DNA from 2 places in the Clostridium sp. USBA 49 genome. Region 1 is predicted to be linked to the other one. Evidence: riboswitches for the same ligand, from Rfam matches in the RefSeq annotation. Region 1 holds a riboswitch; the other holds the start of a gene.

Evidence for each region. A riboswitch is a leader RNA that binds a small molecule or an ion and turns the genes downstream of it on or off. The one in region 1 is predicted to bind S-adenosylmethionine.
Region 2: another riboswitch for S-adenosylmethionine. It lies ahead of metF (methylenetetrahydrofolate reductase [NAD(P)H]); the one in region 1 lies ahead of B5D11_RS02085 (methionine ABC transporter ATP-binding protein).

Annotation. Positions count from the first base shown of each region.
Region 1 is NZ_FUYD01000002.1:40,315-48,697, forward strand. It holds gene feoB (ferrous iron transport protein B) at 1-1,535, opposite strand, end outside; gene B5D11_RS02070 (FeoA family protein) at 1,572-1,802, opposite strand; gene pflB (formate C-acetyltransferase) at 2,151-4,373, shown strand; gene pflA (pyruvate formate-lyase-activating protein) at 4,495-5,220, shown strand; SAM riboswitch class I at 5,488-5,598, shown strand; gene B5D11_RS02085 (methionine ABC transporter ATP-binding protein) at 5,688-6,656, shown strand; gene B5D11_RS02090 (methionine ABC transporter permease) at 6,646-7,302, shown strand; gene B5D11_RS02095 (MetQ/NlpA family ABC transporter substrate-binding protein) at 7,334-8,182, shown strand; gene B5D11_RS02100 (HAD-IB family hydrolase) at 8,309-8,383, shown strand, end outside.
Region 2 is NZ_FUYD01000008.1:107,871-116,253, reverse strand. It holds gene B5D11_RS08985 (DUF1284 domain-containing protein) at 1-52, shown strand, start outside; gene fusA (elongation factor G) at 648-2,732, shown strand; gene rbr (rubrerythrin) at 2,877-3,464, opposite strand; gene B5D11_RS08970 (hypothetical protein) at 3,655-3,909, shown strand; gene B5D11_RS08965 (ROK family protein) at 4,033-4,980, shown strand; gene B5D11_RS12980 (hypothetical protein) at 5,124-5,255, opposite strand; gene B5D11_RS08955 (amidohydrolase) at 5,453-6,604, shown strand; SAM riboswitch class I at 6,735-6,846, shown strand; gene metF (methylenetetrahydrofolate reductase [NAD(P)H]) at 6,925-7,824, shown strand; gene metH (methionine synthase) at 7,844-8,383, shown strand, end outside.

The DNA.
Region 1 (8,383 bases):
CCCATTGTACCTATAACTACTTCTTTAGCCATAATCCCAGCTAATAAAGATACAGAATTTTGCCAAGAAGCAAACCCTAAAGGTTTAAATATTGGACTTATAAGTCTTCCTATGTAGGCCATAAAGCTAGTGTCCATATCAGTCATACCTTTAAAATTAAAATTAGATAATAACCAAACAATTACAGATATTGAGAATATTATAGTTCCAGCTTTTTTTAAAAATCCTTTTCCTTTTTCCCAAGTATGAATTAATAAACTTTTTATTTCTGGCATCTTATATTCTGGAAGTTCTATTATGAAAGGTTCATCATCTTTTTTAAATATTGTATTTTTAAATATTATGCCTATTATAAAAGCTATAATTATTCCAAGAGCATATAAAGAACCTATTACTAATGCTTCATGACCTTTAAAAAATATATTAGCAAAAACTAAATAAACAGGAAGCCTTGCATTGCAAGACATTAATGGAACTATAAGTGCTGTAAGTTTTCTATCTTTTTCACTCTCTAAAGTTCTTGCAGACATAACTCCTGGAACGGAACATCCAAATCCTATAATAAGAGGAATAAAAGCTTTACCTGATAATCCCATTTTTTTTATTATTTTATCCATAATGAAAGCAACTCTTGCCATATATCCGCTATCTTCTAAAAAGGATATGCATAAAAACAATGCCAATATTACAGGTAGAAAAACTATAACAGAGCCAACTCCTCCTATTACACCATCAATAAGTAAAGATTTAAACCATGGACTACTGTTATTTAATAAAATTTCTAATTGAGGTACTAAATAATCATTTAATAATTTATCTAATAAATCAGCAAGAGGTTGCCCTACCCAACTAAAAGTAAATTGAAAAATAAAAAATAAGATTATTATAAAAATAGGGTAGGCTAAAATTTTATTTATTACAATTTCATCAATTTTTTCTGTTTTTGTTTTTATAGTTTTTTTTGTATAAGTAATGGAATTAGAGAGAATGGTATCTATATATTCATAAGTTTCTTTTTCATTATTAAAATGATAATTATTCTCAATAGGAACGTTAAAAAAATCAGAACTTTTAAGCAAGGCTTTAAGTTCATTTATCCCTTTACCTTTTGAAGCTATAATAGGAATAACGGTGACTCCTAATTGTTTTGAAAGTTTAGAATAATCTATTTTAATTCCTTTTGCTTTAGCAGAATCTATCATATTTAAAACTAATACAATTGGTTTATTAAATTCTTTTAATTGCATTGTTAAATATAAATTTCTATTTAAATTTGAAGCATCTACTATATTAATTATTAAATCTACATTTCCATTTTTTAAAAAATCTTTTGCAACTTTTTCTTCATTTGAATAAGTATCCATAGCATAAATTCCAGGCAAGTCTACTATTTTAATATTTTTATCTAAATAACCTTCTTTTTTTTCAACTGTAACTCCAGGCCAATTACCAACATGTTGATTAGAACCAGTAAGTAAGTTAAATAGAGTAGTTTTACCTACATTAGGGTTTCCAAGCAAAGCTGCAGTAATCATAACAACCACTCCTTTTAATTATTAAAAATATTTAAATTACATTTTTATATTTTTTATTTTTATATTTTTTGCATCTTTTTTTCTAATAGCTAAATCAAATCCCCTAAAATTTATAATTATTGGATCGCCAAGAGGAGCAGCTTTTTTTACTTTTATTTCTGTACCTTCGATTGCTCCAAGAGCGAGAAGTCTTTTAGCAAGTTTATCATTTCCAGAAATATTACTTATATATCCTATTTGACCAGGTTTTAAATCATAAATGCTCATTGATATCACCCTCTCTTAATGAAAATTATTCTCAACTAAAGAATAGCATTTTATAATATATATGTCAATAATTTATTTTAAAATTATTAATATTTAAATTTAAAATTTCAAAACATATATAAATAAAGATATAAATTTATTTTACTTTTAAATTTATTTTACTTTTAAATTTTATAAAAAAATGATATAGTTATATTATTACAGAAAGGGGATATAAAATATAACAGATATTAAAACTGTTATATAATATTTTAAAAAACTAGATAAAATAACAAAAAAACTATTGATACAGATTAAAAAAAGATGTATAATAGTATCACAAAGAAACGATATAAGGAGTGAAGCAATATGTTTAAGCAATGGGAAGGGTTTAAAGAAGGCAATTGGATGAATGAAATAGATGTAAGAGATTTCATTCAAAAAAATTATACAGTTTATGAAGGAGATAAAAGCTTTTTAGTTGGACCAACAGATAAAACTAAAAAAGTTTGGGATAAATGCAGCAAGTTAATATTAGAGGAAATTAAAAAAGGAATATTAGATGTAGATACAAAAACTATATCAGGGATAGATGCCTATGAACCTGGATATATAGATAAAGATAATGAAGTTATAGTAGGTCTTCAAACAGATGCACCATTAAAAAGGATAACAAATCCATGGGGCGGAATAAGAATGGCTGAAGGTGCTTTAAATTCTTATGGATATAAAGTAGATGAAAAGATGCATGAAATTTTTACAAAATATAGGAAAACTCACAATCAAGGTGTTTTCGACGCTTATACAGAAGAAATGAGAGCTGCAAGAAAAGCATCAATTTTAACTGGACTTCCAGATGCTTATGGAAGAGGAAGAATAATAGGAGATTATAGAAGAATTACACTTTATGGAATAGATAGATTAATAGAAGAAAAGAAAAAAGATCTTAAGAATCTTAAAGGAACAATGCTTGATGAATTAATAAGATTAAGAGAAGAAGTTACTGAACAAATAAGAGCATTAGAGAAAATTAAGAATATGGCAGCTTCTTATGGCTTTGATATATCAGAGCCAGCTAAAAATGCAAAAGAAGCAGCTCAATGGCTTTATTTTGGATATTTAGCAGCTATAAAAGAAAATAACGGTGCTGCAATGTCTCTTGGAAGAACAAGTACATTCTTAGATATATATATAGAAAGAGATTTACAAAACGGAATAATAACAGAAGAAGAAGCACAGGAAATAGTAGATCAATTTATAATTAAGTTAAGAATTGCTAGACATTTAAGAACACCTGAATACAATGAATTATTTGCTGGGGATCCAACTTGGGTTACTGAATCTATAGGCGGTGTAGGTATTGATGGAAGACCTCTTGTTACAAAAACTTCTTATAGATATTTACACACTTTAATAAACCTTGGAACAGCACCAGAACCAAATATGACAGTACTTTGGTCACAAAATTTACCTGAAAACTTTAAAAAATTCTGTGCTGAGATGTCAATAGCTACTGATTCAATTCAATATGAAAATGATGATGTTATGAGACCAATATATGGTGATGATTATGCTATAGCTTGTTGTGTATCAGCTATGAAAGTTGGAAAGCAAATGCAGTTTTTTGGAGCTAGATGCAATTTAGCTAAGTCATTACTTCTTGCAATAAATGGCGGAGTTGATGAAAAGCTAGGATTGAAAATTGTTCCAGGACTTGAACCAATAACTGATGAAGTGTTAGACTACAATAAAGTATTAGAAAATTATAATAAAGTTCTTGAATATGTAAGTGAATTATATGTAAATACAATGAATGTAATTCATTTTATGCATGATAAATATGCCTATGAAGCAGCACAAATGGCATTACATGATACAAAGGTAGAAAGACTTATGGCTTTTGGTATAGCTGGACTTTCAGTTGCTGTAGATTCATTAAGTGCTATAAAATATGCAAAAGTTAGACCAATAAGAGAAAATGGAATAACTGTTGATTTTGAAATTGAAGGCGATTTCCCTAAATATGGAAATGACGATGATAGAGCTGATAAAATAGCTGTAGAATTAGTTGAAAAATTTTCAAATGAATTAAAAAAATATCCAACTTATAGAGATGCTGAGCATACATTATCTATATTAACTATAACTTCAAATGTTGTTTATGGTAAGAAAACTGGAGCAACACCTGATGGAAGAAAAGCAGGAGAACCATTTGCACCTGGAGCTAATCCAATGCATGGTAGAGATATAGAAGGTGCCCTTGCTTCACTTAATTCAGTTGCAAAAATTCCATATGAATCTTGTCAAGATGGGGTATCCAATACATTTTCTATACTTCCAGATGCATTAGGAAAAGACAATGATTCTAGAATAAATAATCTTGTAGCATTACTTGATGGATATTTTGCTCAAGATGCTCATCATTTAAATGTAAATGTACTAAATAGAGAAACATTAATGGATGCTATGGAACATCCAGAAAAATATCCAACATTAACAATAAGAGTATCTGGATATGCTGTTAATTTTAATAGATTAACTAAAGCACAACAAAAGGAAGTAATAAAAAGAACATTTCATGAAAAAATGTAATTGCAGTGCTCCTCTAAACCTTAGGTTTAGAGGAGCTTTAAGATTAATATATTAAATATTTTTTTACTTGAAAAATTAATTAGATTGGTTTATTTTAGATTTATACAAAGGAGGGGATTTTATGCTAAAAGGAAAGGTACATTCAATAGAAAGTATGGGTTTGGTAGATGGACCTGGAGTTAGAACAGTTGTATTTTTACAAGGATGCAAATTAAGATGTGCTTATTGTCATAATCCAGACACTTGGAATTTAGATGGTGGAACTGAAATAACATCTGAAGAACTTTTAAAGAAAATTATGAGATATAGGCCATATTTTGAACGTTCTGGAGGTGGTGTTACCTTTTCTGGAGGTGAGCCCCTGCTTCAACCAGAGTTTTTACTTGAAATGCTAAAATTATGTAAAGAACAAGGTATTAATACAGCGATAGATACTGCAGGATATGGGTTTGGTGAATATGATGAAATATTAAAATATACAGATTTAGTATTATTAGATATAAAACATATAGATGATAATGGTTATAGAAAACTTACAGGTAGTAGTAAATCTGGATTTGATAAATTTTTAGAATCACTTAATAAAACTAATGTAAAAGTATGGGTTAGACATGTAGTGGTTCCTGGGATAACTGACTCAGAAGAACATATAGAAAAATTAAAAGAAATAATAAAATCTATTAATAATGTTGAAAAGATAGAATTATTGCCTTACCATACATTAGGAGTAGAAAAATATAAAAAATTAGGCATTAAGTATAGATTAGAAAATGTAGAACCTATGGATAAAGAAAAAGTAAAAGAGTTAGAAAAAATTCTTATAGATAGAGAAAAAGCTGACAATTAGAAAAAATTTTCAAATAGTTTTTTATTTTTTAATTAAACCTGTATATATAAATATTACTGGTAAAACTGCATTATTATCTGCTTTTATAATTTGTTAAATAAGATTTTAAATAAATTTTTTAGCAGATTTTTAGCAGATAGAGAAAGTAAAAAATTATAATTTATTGTAGTTTTAATATTGACATATACAATAAATGTTATTATAATTAAATCAATGCAAAGATAAGGTCCTATTTTATATGTTAAAACAAGTAAATAGAATTTATTAATCTTATCAAGAGAGGTGGAGGGACTGGCCCTATGAAGCCCGGCAACCGGTATTTTAATACAATGGTGCCAATTCCTGCAGTATTGCTTTTGCAATACTGAAAGATGAGGAAATAAGGGATATAATGCTGACCCGAGGTTCCCTCGGGTTTTTTTATTTTAATTTTAAAAAGTTAGTACATATGAAATGGAGGAAAATGGATGATAAATGTATATAAAGTTTCTAAAAGTTTTGCAAATACAAAAGTTTTAAAATCAATAAGTTTGAGCGTTAATCAAGGAGAAATATTCGGAATAGTAGGACATAGCGGTGCAGGAAAATCAACTCTTTTAAGATGTTTAAATGGTCTTGAAAGTTATGATGAAGGAAGTATTACTGTTATGGGGAAAGAAGTAAAAAACTTAACTTCATCAAAACTTAGAGAACATAGAAAAGAGCTTGGAATGATATTCCAAAATTTTAATCTTTTAAATAGATCTAATGTTTATGATAATGTTGCACTTCCGCTTAAAATTTGGGGAGTAGAAAAAAATGAAATAGAAGAAAAAGTAAAAAATCTACTCAATTTGGTTGGGCTTTATGATAAAATGGAAAGCTATCCTAGAGAATTAAGTGGAGGACAAAAGCAAAGAGTTGCTATTGCAAGAGCTCTTTCTTTAGAGCCTAAAATACTTTTGTGTGATGAAGCTACATCTGCTTTAGATCCTAAAACTACTAAATCTATATTACAGCTTTTAAAAGATATAAATAAAAAACTTAATATAACTATTGTTATAGTAACACATCAAATGGAAGTTGTAAAAGAAGTTTGTGATAGGGTAGCACTTATGGAAGGAGGCGAAATTAAGGCAATAGGAAAAGTAGATGAACTGTTTTTAAAACCTAGTGATGAATTAAAGGACTTAATGGGAGAAGAAGAAGTATTGCCTAAAAAAGGATCAAATATAAAAATATTTTTCCCAAAAGAATTAAGTGAAAGAACTATTATAACCTCCATGGCAAGAGAACTAAATATCGATTTTTCTATAGTTTGGGGCAAACTTGAAAAATTTAAAGAAGATGTATTAGGAAGTCTTGTTATAAATACAGATGATAAATACGAAGATAGAATATTCGAATATTTAAAAAAACATGAAATCAGCTGGGAGGTCATAAAAAATGACAATTAAAGAATTAATTTTAGAAATACTTTTAAGAGGTCTTGGTGAAACACTCTATATGGTAATTATATCAACTTTGCTTGCTGTAATTATAGGATTTATACCAGCTATAATATTAGTTATTACTGATGATAAAGGATTAAGTCCTAATAAAGCTGTATATAAAATATTAGATTTAATAATAAATTTATTAAGATCTTTTCCATTTGTTATACTTATGATAGCTGTAATTCCATTAACAAGATTTTTAGTTGGAACATCTATAGGAATAAATGCAGCAATTGTACCATTAACTATAGGTGCGGCGCCTTTTGCAGCAAGGGTTATAGAATCTGCTTTAAAAGAAGTAGATCCAGGAATAATTGAAGCTGCAAAATCTATTGGAGCAAATAATTTTCAAATAATATTTAAAGTAATGTTAAAAGAAGCACTCCCATCTATAATTTTAGGAATAACTTTAACAGTTATAAGTGTTATTGGTTATTCTGCCATGGCTGGAACTATTGGAGCAGGTGGCCTTGGAGATATAGCATATAAATATGGATATTTAAGGTTTAAAACCGATATAATGATTTATACAATTATTATACTTATAATAGTTGTACAAGTATTTCAAAGCTTAGGCAATTATGCTTATAAAAAATTATCTAAATAAAAATAAATTAATAAAATTAGGAGGTTTTTATATGAAAAAAATATTAAGTATTATTTTATCAGCACTATTAATATCTGGATTATCAGGATGTTCTACGCAAAAGGATACATCTAAAGAAACTAAAGTAGAAGATAAAAAAGTAATAAAAGTTGGTGCAACTGCAGTACCTCATAAAGAAATATTAGAAGGTGCTGTTAAACCATTATTAGAAAAACAAGGATATAAGCTTGAAATAATAGAATATACAGATTATGTTCTTCCAAATACTGCTCTTGCTGATGGAGAACTAGATGCAAACTATTTCCAACATGAACCTTATCTAAACAATATGATTAAAGAGAAAAATTTAGATTTAACATATACAGTTAAAGTACATTTAGAACCAATAGCTTTGTATTCAAAGAAAATAAAAAGTTTAGATGAATTAAAAGATGGAGCTGTTATAGCTGTTCCTAATGACTCAACAAATGAAGCTAGAGCTTTAAGACTTCTTGAATCACAAGGATTATTTAAACTTAAAGAAGGAGAATTAGTTACAAAGCTTGATATAGATAAAGCTTCAAATACTAAAAATATTCAAATAAAAGAAGTTGATGCAGCACAAATTCCAAGAAGTCTTGTTGACTTTGATGCCGCTGTTATTAATTCTAACTATGCAATGTCCTCAGGATTAACTCCAAATACTGATTCTATTGTAAATTCTGAAGGAAAGCATATAATAGAATCTACAAAGGATAATCCATATAATAATATACTTGCAGTAAGAAAAGAAGATAAAGACAAGCCATATATTCAAGCTTTATCTAAAGCTCTTACTTCACCAGAAGTTAAAAAATTTATAGAAGATAAATATAAAGGCAGTGTTATTCCTGCATTTTAGAAAGTAGACTTTACTGTCTACTTTTTTATTTTATATATAAATTGGGTATACTTATTGTATAAAAATAATAGCATTATATTAACTTTTATAATATTATATTAATAAAGGGTATAATGGAGGATTAATATGAATAAAAATATTGGAGCATTTTTTGATATTGATGGTACCTTATATAGGGAAGGGCTTATTGCGGAAATATTT
Region 2 (8,383 bases), on a different contig from region 1:
TTGTGGGTGGTTTTCACAGGGATATTGTGAAAAAGGACTTTTTACTAAATAAATTTTTATTTGATAATAAAGTTTTTATTCAAAAATAGAAAAAATTGATTATCTTAACAAAAAGTATTTTTATTGAGAATTAAGTACTATATTATAGGTAAATTTTTAAATATTATAAATTGTATAATGATTATAAATTGTATAATGGAAGTTAATTTATAGATTATTTTACTTTAATAATATTATTTTTCTATTGAAATTAAAAGCATGGCAATTTCCAAATAAAAGAAGTTGCCATAATTTTTTATATATTATTGAAATTATTTGAAAATATATTGATATATAAATTTCTATTATATATAATATTGTTTAAAGAAAAGTCATACTATTTTGAAAATTATGTTTAAAATAAAAAAGGAAATAAAGTAAAAAAATAGAATATATATTTAATATATAGAAATATATAAATTAAAATAAATTATCTCTAATTTATAGTTGATTATTTAACTAATATTTATATAATTTCATTTAATAAGCTGTTGTTGAATAAAATTTTATATATTTACTTTTATAGTATTTTTTAAAATTTTTAAATGACAAAATTTAATTTTGAAATTATATAAAAATTTATATTTTTAGAAAGGCAGGAGTTTCTTATGAAAGAATACAAAACTCAAAATTTAAGAAATGTAGGAATTGTAGGACATAGTGGAGCAGGAAAAACTACATTAACAGAATCTTTATTATTTCACACTAATACAATTGATAGAGCAGGAAAAATAGAAGAAGGCTCAACTATAAGTGATTATGATTTAGAAGAAAGAAAAAGAAAAATATCAATAGCTACATCAGTAGCACCTTGTGAATGGAAAGATATAAAAATTAATTTATTAGATATGCCTGGTTATTTTGATTTTATAGGAGAAATGATAGAAGGATTAAAAGCTGCAGATATAGCTTTAATTGCTGTATGTGGAGTATCTGGAATTCAAGTTGGGACTGAAAAAGCTTGGGATTATGTAAATAAGAATAAAATGCCTAGAGCATTTTTTATAAATAAATTAGATAGAGAAAATAGTAATTTTGAAAAAGTATTGGAGGATTTAAAAGAAAAGTTTGGTATATCTGTAGTACCTATTCAATATCCTATAGGGAGTGAAGAAAATTTCAAAGGTGTTGTAAACGTTATTTCAAGAAAAGCAAGAATATTTAATTCAAAAACTAACAAAATGTTAGAAGAAGATATTCCTTATGAAATTTTAGATAAAGTGGACCAATGTAAAAATATGATAATGGAAGCTGTAGCAGAAACAGATGAAGTTTTACTTGAAAAATATTTTAATGAAGGTGAGTTAAGCGATGAAGAAATTTATAAAGGTCTTATAAATGGTGCCTCAAAAGGAGAAATTGCACCAGTTATGTGTGGCAGTGCGTTAAAGGGAATAGGAATAGAAACTCTTTTAGAAGATATAGTTGAATGTTTTCCATCACCTAATAATATAGAATTGTTAAAAGCTAAAAATATAAAAAATAATAATGAAGTTGAAATTAAGATAGATGAGGCTGCTCCATTTTCAGCTTTTGTATTTAAAACTATAGCCGATCCATTTGTTGGGAAAATGTCTTTATTTAGAGTTATGAGTGGTAAAGCTAAAACTGATTCTATTGTATATAATTCTACAAAAGACAAGCAAGAAAAAATTGGAAGTATGTATTTTTTAAGAGGTAAATCACAGATACCTACTTCAGAAATAATAGCAGGTGATATAGGTGCTGTTGCTAAACTGCAATATACAAATACTGGAGATACTTTATGTGAAATGGCCTTACCTATTGCTTTTGAAAAAATTAATTTTCCAGAGCCTTCTATATCTATGGCTGTTATGCCTAAATCTAAAGGGGATGAAGATAAGCTTTCTTCAGGGCTTTTTAAACTTTTAGAAGAAGATCCTACTTTTAAAATTTCAAGAGATGTTGAAAATGCTGAAATGATAGTATCGGGTATTGGAGAAACCCATCTTGATATAATAGCAAGTAAATTAAAAAATAAATTTGGGGTAGATGTTATCCTTGAAAATCCTAAAATACCATATAGAGAAACTATAAAAAAGGCTGTGGATGTCCAAGGAAAGCATAAAAAGCAGTCTGGAGGACATGGACAATATGGAGATGTATGGATTAAATTTGAGCCAAGGGAAGATGAAGAAGATGACTTGCAATTTGTTGATGAAGTAGTAGGGGGAGTTGTACCTAGACAATATATACCTGCCGTTGAAAAAGGATTAAGAGAGTGTATTCAACATGGTGTTTTAGCTGGATATCCAGTTATTAGACTAAAAGCTACTCTTCATGATGGTTCTTTTCATCCTGTAGATTCATCTGAAATGGCATTTAAGGTAGCTGCTTCTCTTGCATACAAAAAAGGTCTTGCAGCGGCAAACCCTATATTACTTGAACCTATAATGCATGTGGAAGTACTTATACCGGATGAGTATATGGGAGATGTTATGGGAGATATAAATAAAAAAAGAGGAAGAGTGCTTGGTATGGAACCACAAAATGGATATCAAAAAATTATTGCTGAAGTTCCTATGGCAGAAATGATTAAATATGCTACTGACCTTAAATCTATGACTCAAGCAAGAGGAAGTTTTAAAATGAAATTTGAAAGATATGAAGAAGTTCCAGCTAATGAAGCTTTGAAAATAATAGAAAATGCTAAAAAGGACAAGGAAGAATAATAATATATTAAAACAATAAATTTTTAAGTGGACATATAAATATATTTAGATAAATTAAAAAACCATGCATATATTAGAAAAAATCTTTTTATGCATGGTTTTTATTTATAAAATTAAAGAAATATTAGATTTAAATTGTTGTTTTTAGAAATTATCAGCTAATAATTCAAAGTAACCTTGTGGATGTAAGCAAGCAGGACAAACTTTTGGAGCTTCTTCTCCTTCAAATATGTAACCGCAATTGCCGCATTTCCATAAAGTAGAAGTTTCTTTTTTAAATACTTTATCATTTTCTACATTAGATAATAACTTTCTATATCTATCTTCATGATGTTTTTCAACTTCTGCAATTTTTCTAAAAGCAATAGCTATTGTATCAAATCCTTCTTCTTCAGCAACATCAGCAAATTTTGGATATAAATCAGACCATTCTTCATTTTCTCCATTTGCAGCTGCAAGTAAATTTGTTTTTGTATCTCCAAGTGCAACAGGGAAATTAGCGGTAATTTCTACTGTATCCCCTGCAAGTCCATTTTCATTTAAAAATTTAAAAAATCTTTTTGCGTGTTCTTTTTCATTGTTAGCTGTTTCTGTAAATATATTAGATATTTGTACAAATCCTTCTTTTTTTGCTACAGAAGCATAAAAAGTATATCTATTTCTTGCTTGAGATTCTCCTGCAAAGGCTTTCATTAAATTTTCTGCTGTTTTAGTTCCCTTTAGTGAATTCATAAAAATCCCTCCATTTAGTAAAAATTACATTATGTTCATAATATATATTTTTTTACTTAAATTATATCATAAATTTTCGCTGTATAGTAAAAATTTATGTTAAAAAATAATGAATATTTTATAATATAATACAAAAAATAATCATGGCGTTATTTAAGGAGAAAATATTGTAAGCTAAAGGAGAGATTTTATGTCAGAATACCGTTTAGAAATCAATGGGCCTATAGGATTAAGTGATTATAGTAATATTAATGATTATATGAATATAATTGGAGAAAATGATAAAGTTATTATTTCAATCGGCCCTGGAGATGCACATAATGTAGATATAATAACAAATATATTACATCATAATGGACTTGAAGTAGCAATGAAGGGCGGACATGATGATGACGGAAGATATTTTATAACTGCTTATAGAAGAGGAGATGAATTTAAAGGATAAATATAATGGGACTGTTATAATAAATTTTTTATAGCAGTCCCATTATATTTGTTTTCCTATATAAAAATGCTTTGTTTTTTGATATAATAATGTTTGAAAATTAAAAAAATATGGAGGCAAGTCATGGATAAAAAATATGTAATAGGAATTGATTTAGGTGGTACTAAAATAAGTGGTGCTCTTGCAGATTTAAATGGGAATGTGCTAAGTAAGCATACTATACCTACAAAAGCTTCTGAAGGTGAAAATGCTGTACTTAATAGAATATTTGAAGTAATTGAAAAGGTTATGGAGATAGCTAATAAAACTTCCAGTGAAATTAAAACAATAGGAATAGGTTCTCCGGGGCCTTTAAATGCTAAGACTGGAGTTATAATAACTACGCCAAATCTTCCTTTTAAAAATTTTCAGCTTGTAAAACCATTGGTAGAAAAATTTAATATACCTACATATCTTGATAACGATGCAAATGTTGCAGCTATAGGAGAATATATGCTTGGAGCAGGAAAAGGGACAAACAATATGGTTTATGTAACAGTAAGCACTGGAATAGGTGGAGGTGCTATATTAAACGGTAAAATATATAGAGGAAGTACATCCAATGCATTAGAAATTGGACATACAACTCTGCTTCCTAATGGTCCAAGATGTAATTGTGGTAATTATGGCTGTGCAGAGGCATTAGCTTCAGGTACTGCAATAGGAAGGCAAGGAAGGGAAGCTGTAGAAAGTGGAGAGGAAACTTCACTTAAAAATTATGAAAACATTACTTCATATGAAGTTTTTAAAGAAGCTGAAAAAGGAGATAAAGTATCTAAAGACATATTAGATAAAAGTTTAAACTATTTAGGTATAGCTGTTGCAAATATTATAACCAGTTTTGATCCAGATATGGTTGTAATAGGTGGAGGAGTTGCACAGGCTGGTAAAATAGTTTTTGATAAAGTTCAAGAAGTAGTGGATAAAAGATGTTTTAAAGCTATGTCTGAATATTGCAAAATTGTTCCAGCAGCTTTAGGAAAAGATGCTGGAGTTATAGGAGCTGTAGCTTTAGCTTTATTAGAGGGATAAAAATTAATACATAATCTTGTTACAGTTTTTATTTGTATGTTGGGTTGAAACAGTAGAGCAAATACCTATAAATGTTAAATATACTAATCCATGAATAAGTTTTGGTATATATATGTAGGCATAGAAAAAGAAGAACTTATAGCCTAAAACACAGATGTTTCAATAGGAGTAGACATAGGACTAAAAGATTTAACAATAGTTTCAAATATAGATAAATCATTTAAAAACATTAATAAAACTAAAGAAGTTAAAAAGAAAGCAGAAATAAGTTTCAAGGAAATATGAAGATGGAAAAGTTCAAATAGGAAAGGAAGGTGAAAACCGTTATAAATTTACTAAAACTAATAACATTAAAAATCAAGGATTTAAGCCTTTGGAACAACATATCAAACTGGAGTAGTCTTATGACAAAACAGGTTGCATTGAATAAGGAATAAATCTCTAAATAGTAGATTTTATGTAACGGCTTAAAATGTTATTAATTAAAAATGGAACAATTCTTACTATGGCTAGTGATATTATTGAAAATGGAGAAGTCTTAATTGATAAAGGGAAAATCATAAAAGTAGGGCAAAATATAAATGTATCTTCAAATTGTGAAATATTTGATGCTGAAGGCGGTTTTGTTATGCCTGGTATAATCGATGCTCATTGTCATATAGGAATGTGGGAAGATGGTCTTGGCTTTGAAGGTGATGATGGGAATGAAATTACGGATCCTGTTACTCCACAGCTTAGGGCTATTGATGCAATTAATCCTATGGATAGAGCTTTTAAAGAAGCTTATGAAAATGGTATAACATGTGTATGTACAGGACCTGGAAGTGCTAATGTTATAGGAGGACAATTTGCAACAATTAAAACTAAAGGTAAAAGAATAGATGATATGATAGTTCAGGAACCAGCAGCAATGAAAGTTGCTTTTGGTGAAAATCCTAAAAGATGCTATAATTCAAAAAAACAAACACCATCAACTCGAATGGCAACAGCATCTATATTAAGAGAATATCTTTTTAAGACTAAAAATTATATAAAAAACAAAGATAAAAATGAAAATTTTGATATGAAACTTGAAAGCTTAATACCAGTTGTAAATGGAGAACTAAATGTAAAAGCTCATGCTCATAGAGCAGACGATATTTTTACTGCTATTCGTATTGCTAATGAGTTTGGTCTTAAAATGACTATAGAGCATTGTACAGAAGGACATTTAATTGCAGATGAACTTGCTAAAGAAGGATATGCTGCAATAGTTGGACCATCACTTACAACTAGAAGTAAAGTTGAGTTAAAAGAATTGAGTTTTGAAACTCCTAAAGCTTTATATAAAGCAGGTGTAAAAATAGCTTTAATGACAGATCATCCTGTAATACCAGTACATTATCTTCCTATGTGTGCTGCATTAGCAGTAAAAGCAGGATTAGATGAGGAAGCTGCACTTAAAGCAATAACTATAAATCCAGCAGAAATACTTGGTATTTCTCATAGAGTAGGATCTATTGAAATAGGTAAAGATGCAGACATTGTGGTATTTAACAAACATCCTTTTGATATTTATGCTAAAACTAAATTAGTTTTAATAGATGGAGAAATTGCATTTATAGATACTAAGCATAAAAATTAAAAATAATTTAGTAAAATAATAATTTTATTAAAAATATATTTTATGATTAAATTTTATATGAATAAAAATAAATTCATTGACATTTTTGCTGTATTAATTTAAAATAAACATAAAATTTAATATTATTCTTTTCTTATCAAGAGAGGCGGAGGGACTGGCCCTAAGAAGCCCGACAACCTATGTCATTTTAAGACAAAAGGTGTCAATTCCAGCAGAGATGTATTATTTCTGAGAGATAAGGGAAATAGTAAAATAAGAAATTAACGCTATTTTTCTTTCCGAAAGTAGCGTTTATTTTTATATAAAAAGGGGGCACTAAAATGCAAATAAAAAATATTTATAAAAAGAAAAAACCTATTATTTCTTTTGAGATTTTTCCTCCTAAAAAGGAAAGTCCTGTAGACACTATATATGATACAATAGAATCTTTAAAAGACTTAAAACCAGATTTTATAAGTGTAACCTATGGGGCAGGTGGAAGCACTAGAGATAAAACTATAGAAATTGCATCATTAATAAAGAATAAATATTATATTGAGACTTTAGCACATTTAACTTGTATATCATTAACAGAAGAAAAACTTCAAAAATTTATAGAAGAATTAAAAGAAAATAATATTCAAAACATTATGGCTCTTAGAGGAGATTTACCTCAAAATTTTAATGAAGAGTTATTTCAAAAAAGCCAGTATAAATATGCAAGTGATTTAATAAAGTCCATAAAAAAAGATGATGAAATATGTATAGGTGGGGCATGTTATCCTGAAGGGCATTTCGAGTGTAGCAGTTTAGAAAAAGATATTGAAAATTTAAAAATAAAAGTGGATTCAGGAGCAGATTTTCTTATAACTCAGCTTTTTTTTGATAATGAAAGTTTTTATAGATTTATTGATTTAGCTTATAAAAAAGGAATTAATGTGCCAATTTCTGCTGGAATAATGCCTGTTACAAATAAAAAACAAATTGAACGTATGATCTCTTTAAGTGGAGCATCTTTACCAGCTAAATTTTCAAGAATTATGGCTAAATATGAGAATAACCCTCAAGCATTAAAAGAAGCAGGTATTGTTTATGCTACTGAACAAATTATTGATTTGCTCTCTTGGGGAATAGATGGAATTCATTTATATACTATGAATCGTCCAGAAACAGTAAGAAGAATTATTCAAAATATATCTAATATAAGAGAAGCTTTAGAATATAAGGATAATATTAACTAAAACACAAGGGGGCTTTTAAGTGAAACTAAATATAGAAGATTGCTTAAAAAAAAGAATATTAATTTTAGATGGAGCTATGGGAACTGTTATACAAAAACTAAATTTAAGTGAAGAAGATTTTAGAGGAAATTTAACTGTTAAAATTAACCAAAAAGGTAATAATGATATATTAAATTTAACTCAGCCTGATGTTATAAGAGATATTCATAAATCTTATTTAGAAGCAGGAGCGGATATAATAGAAACTAATACATTTAATTCTAATAGAATATCTCAATCAGATTATGGGTTAGAAGATAAAATTTATGATTTAAACTATTATGGTGCAAAAATAGCAAGAGAAATGGCAGATTTTTATAGTTTAAAAGATAGCTTAAAGCCTCGATTTGTAGCAGGATCTATAGGTCCTACAAATAAATCAGCGTCCATATCTTCTGATGTAGAAAATCCAGGTTTTAGAGCTGTAAGTTTTGATGAACTTTTAGAGTCTTATGAAGAGCAAATAGAAGGTCTTGTAGATGGAGGAGTAGATATACTTTTAATTGAAACTATATATGAT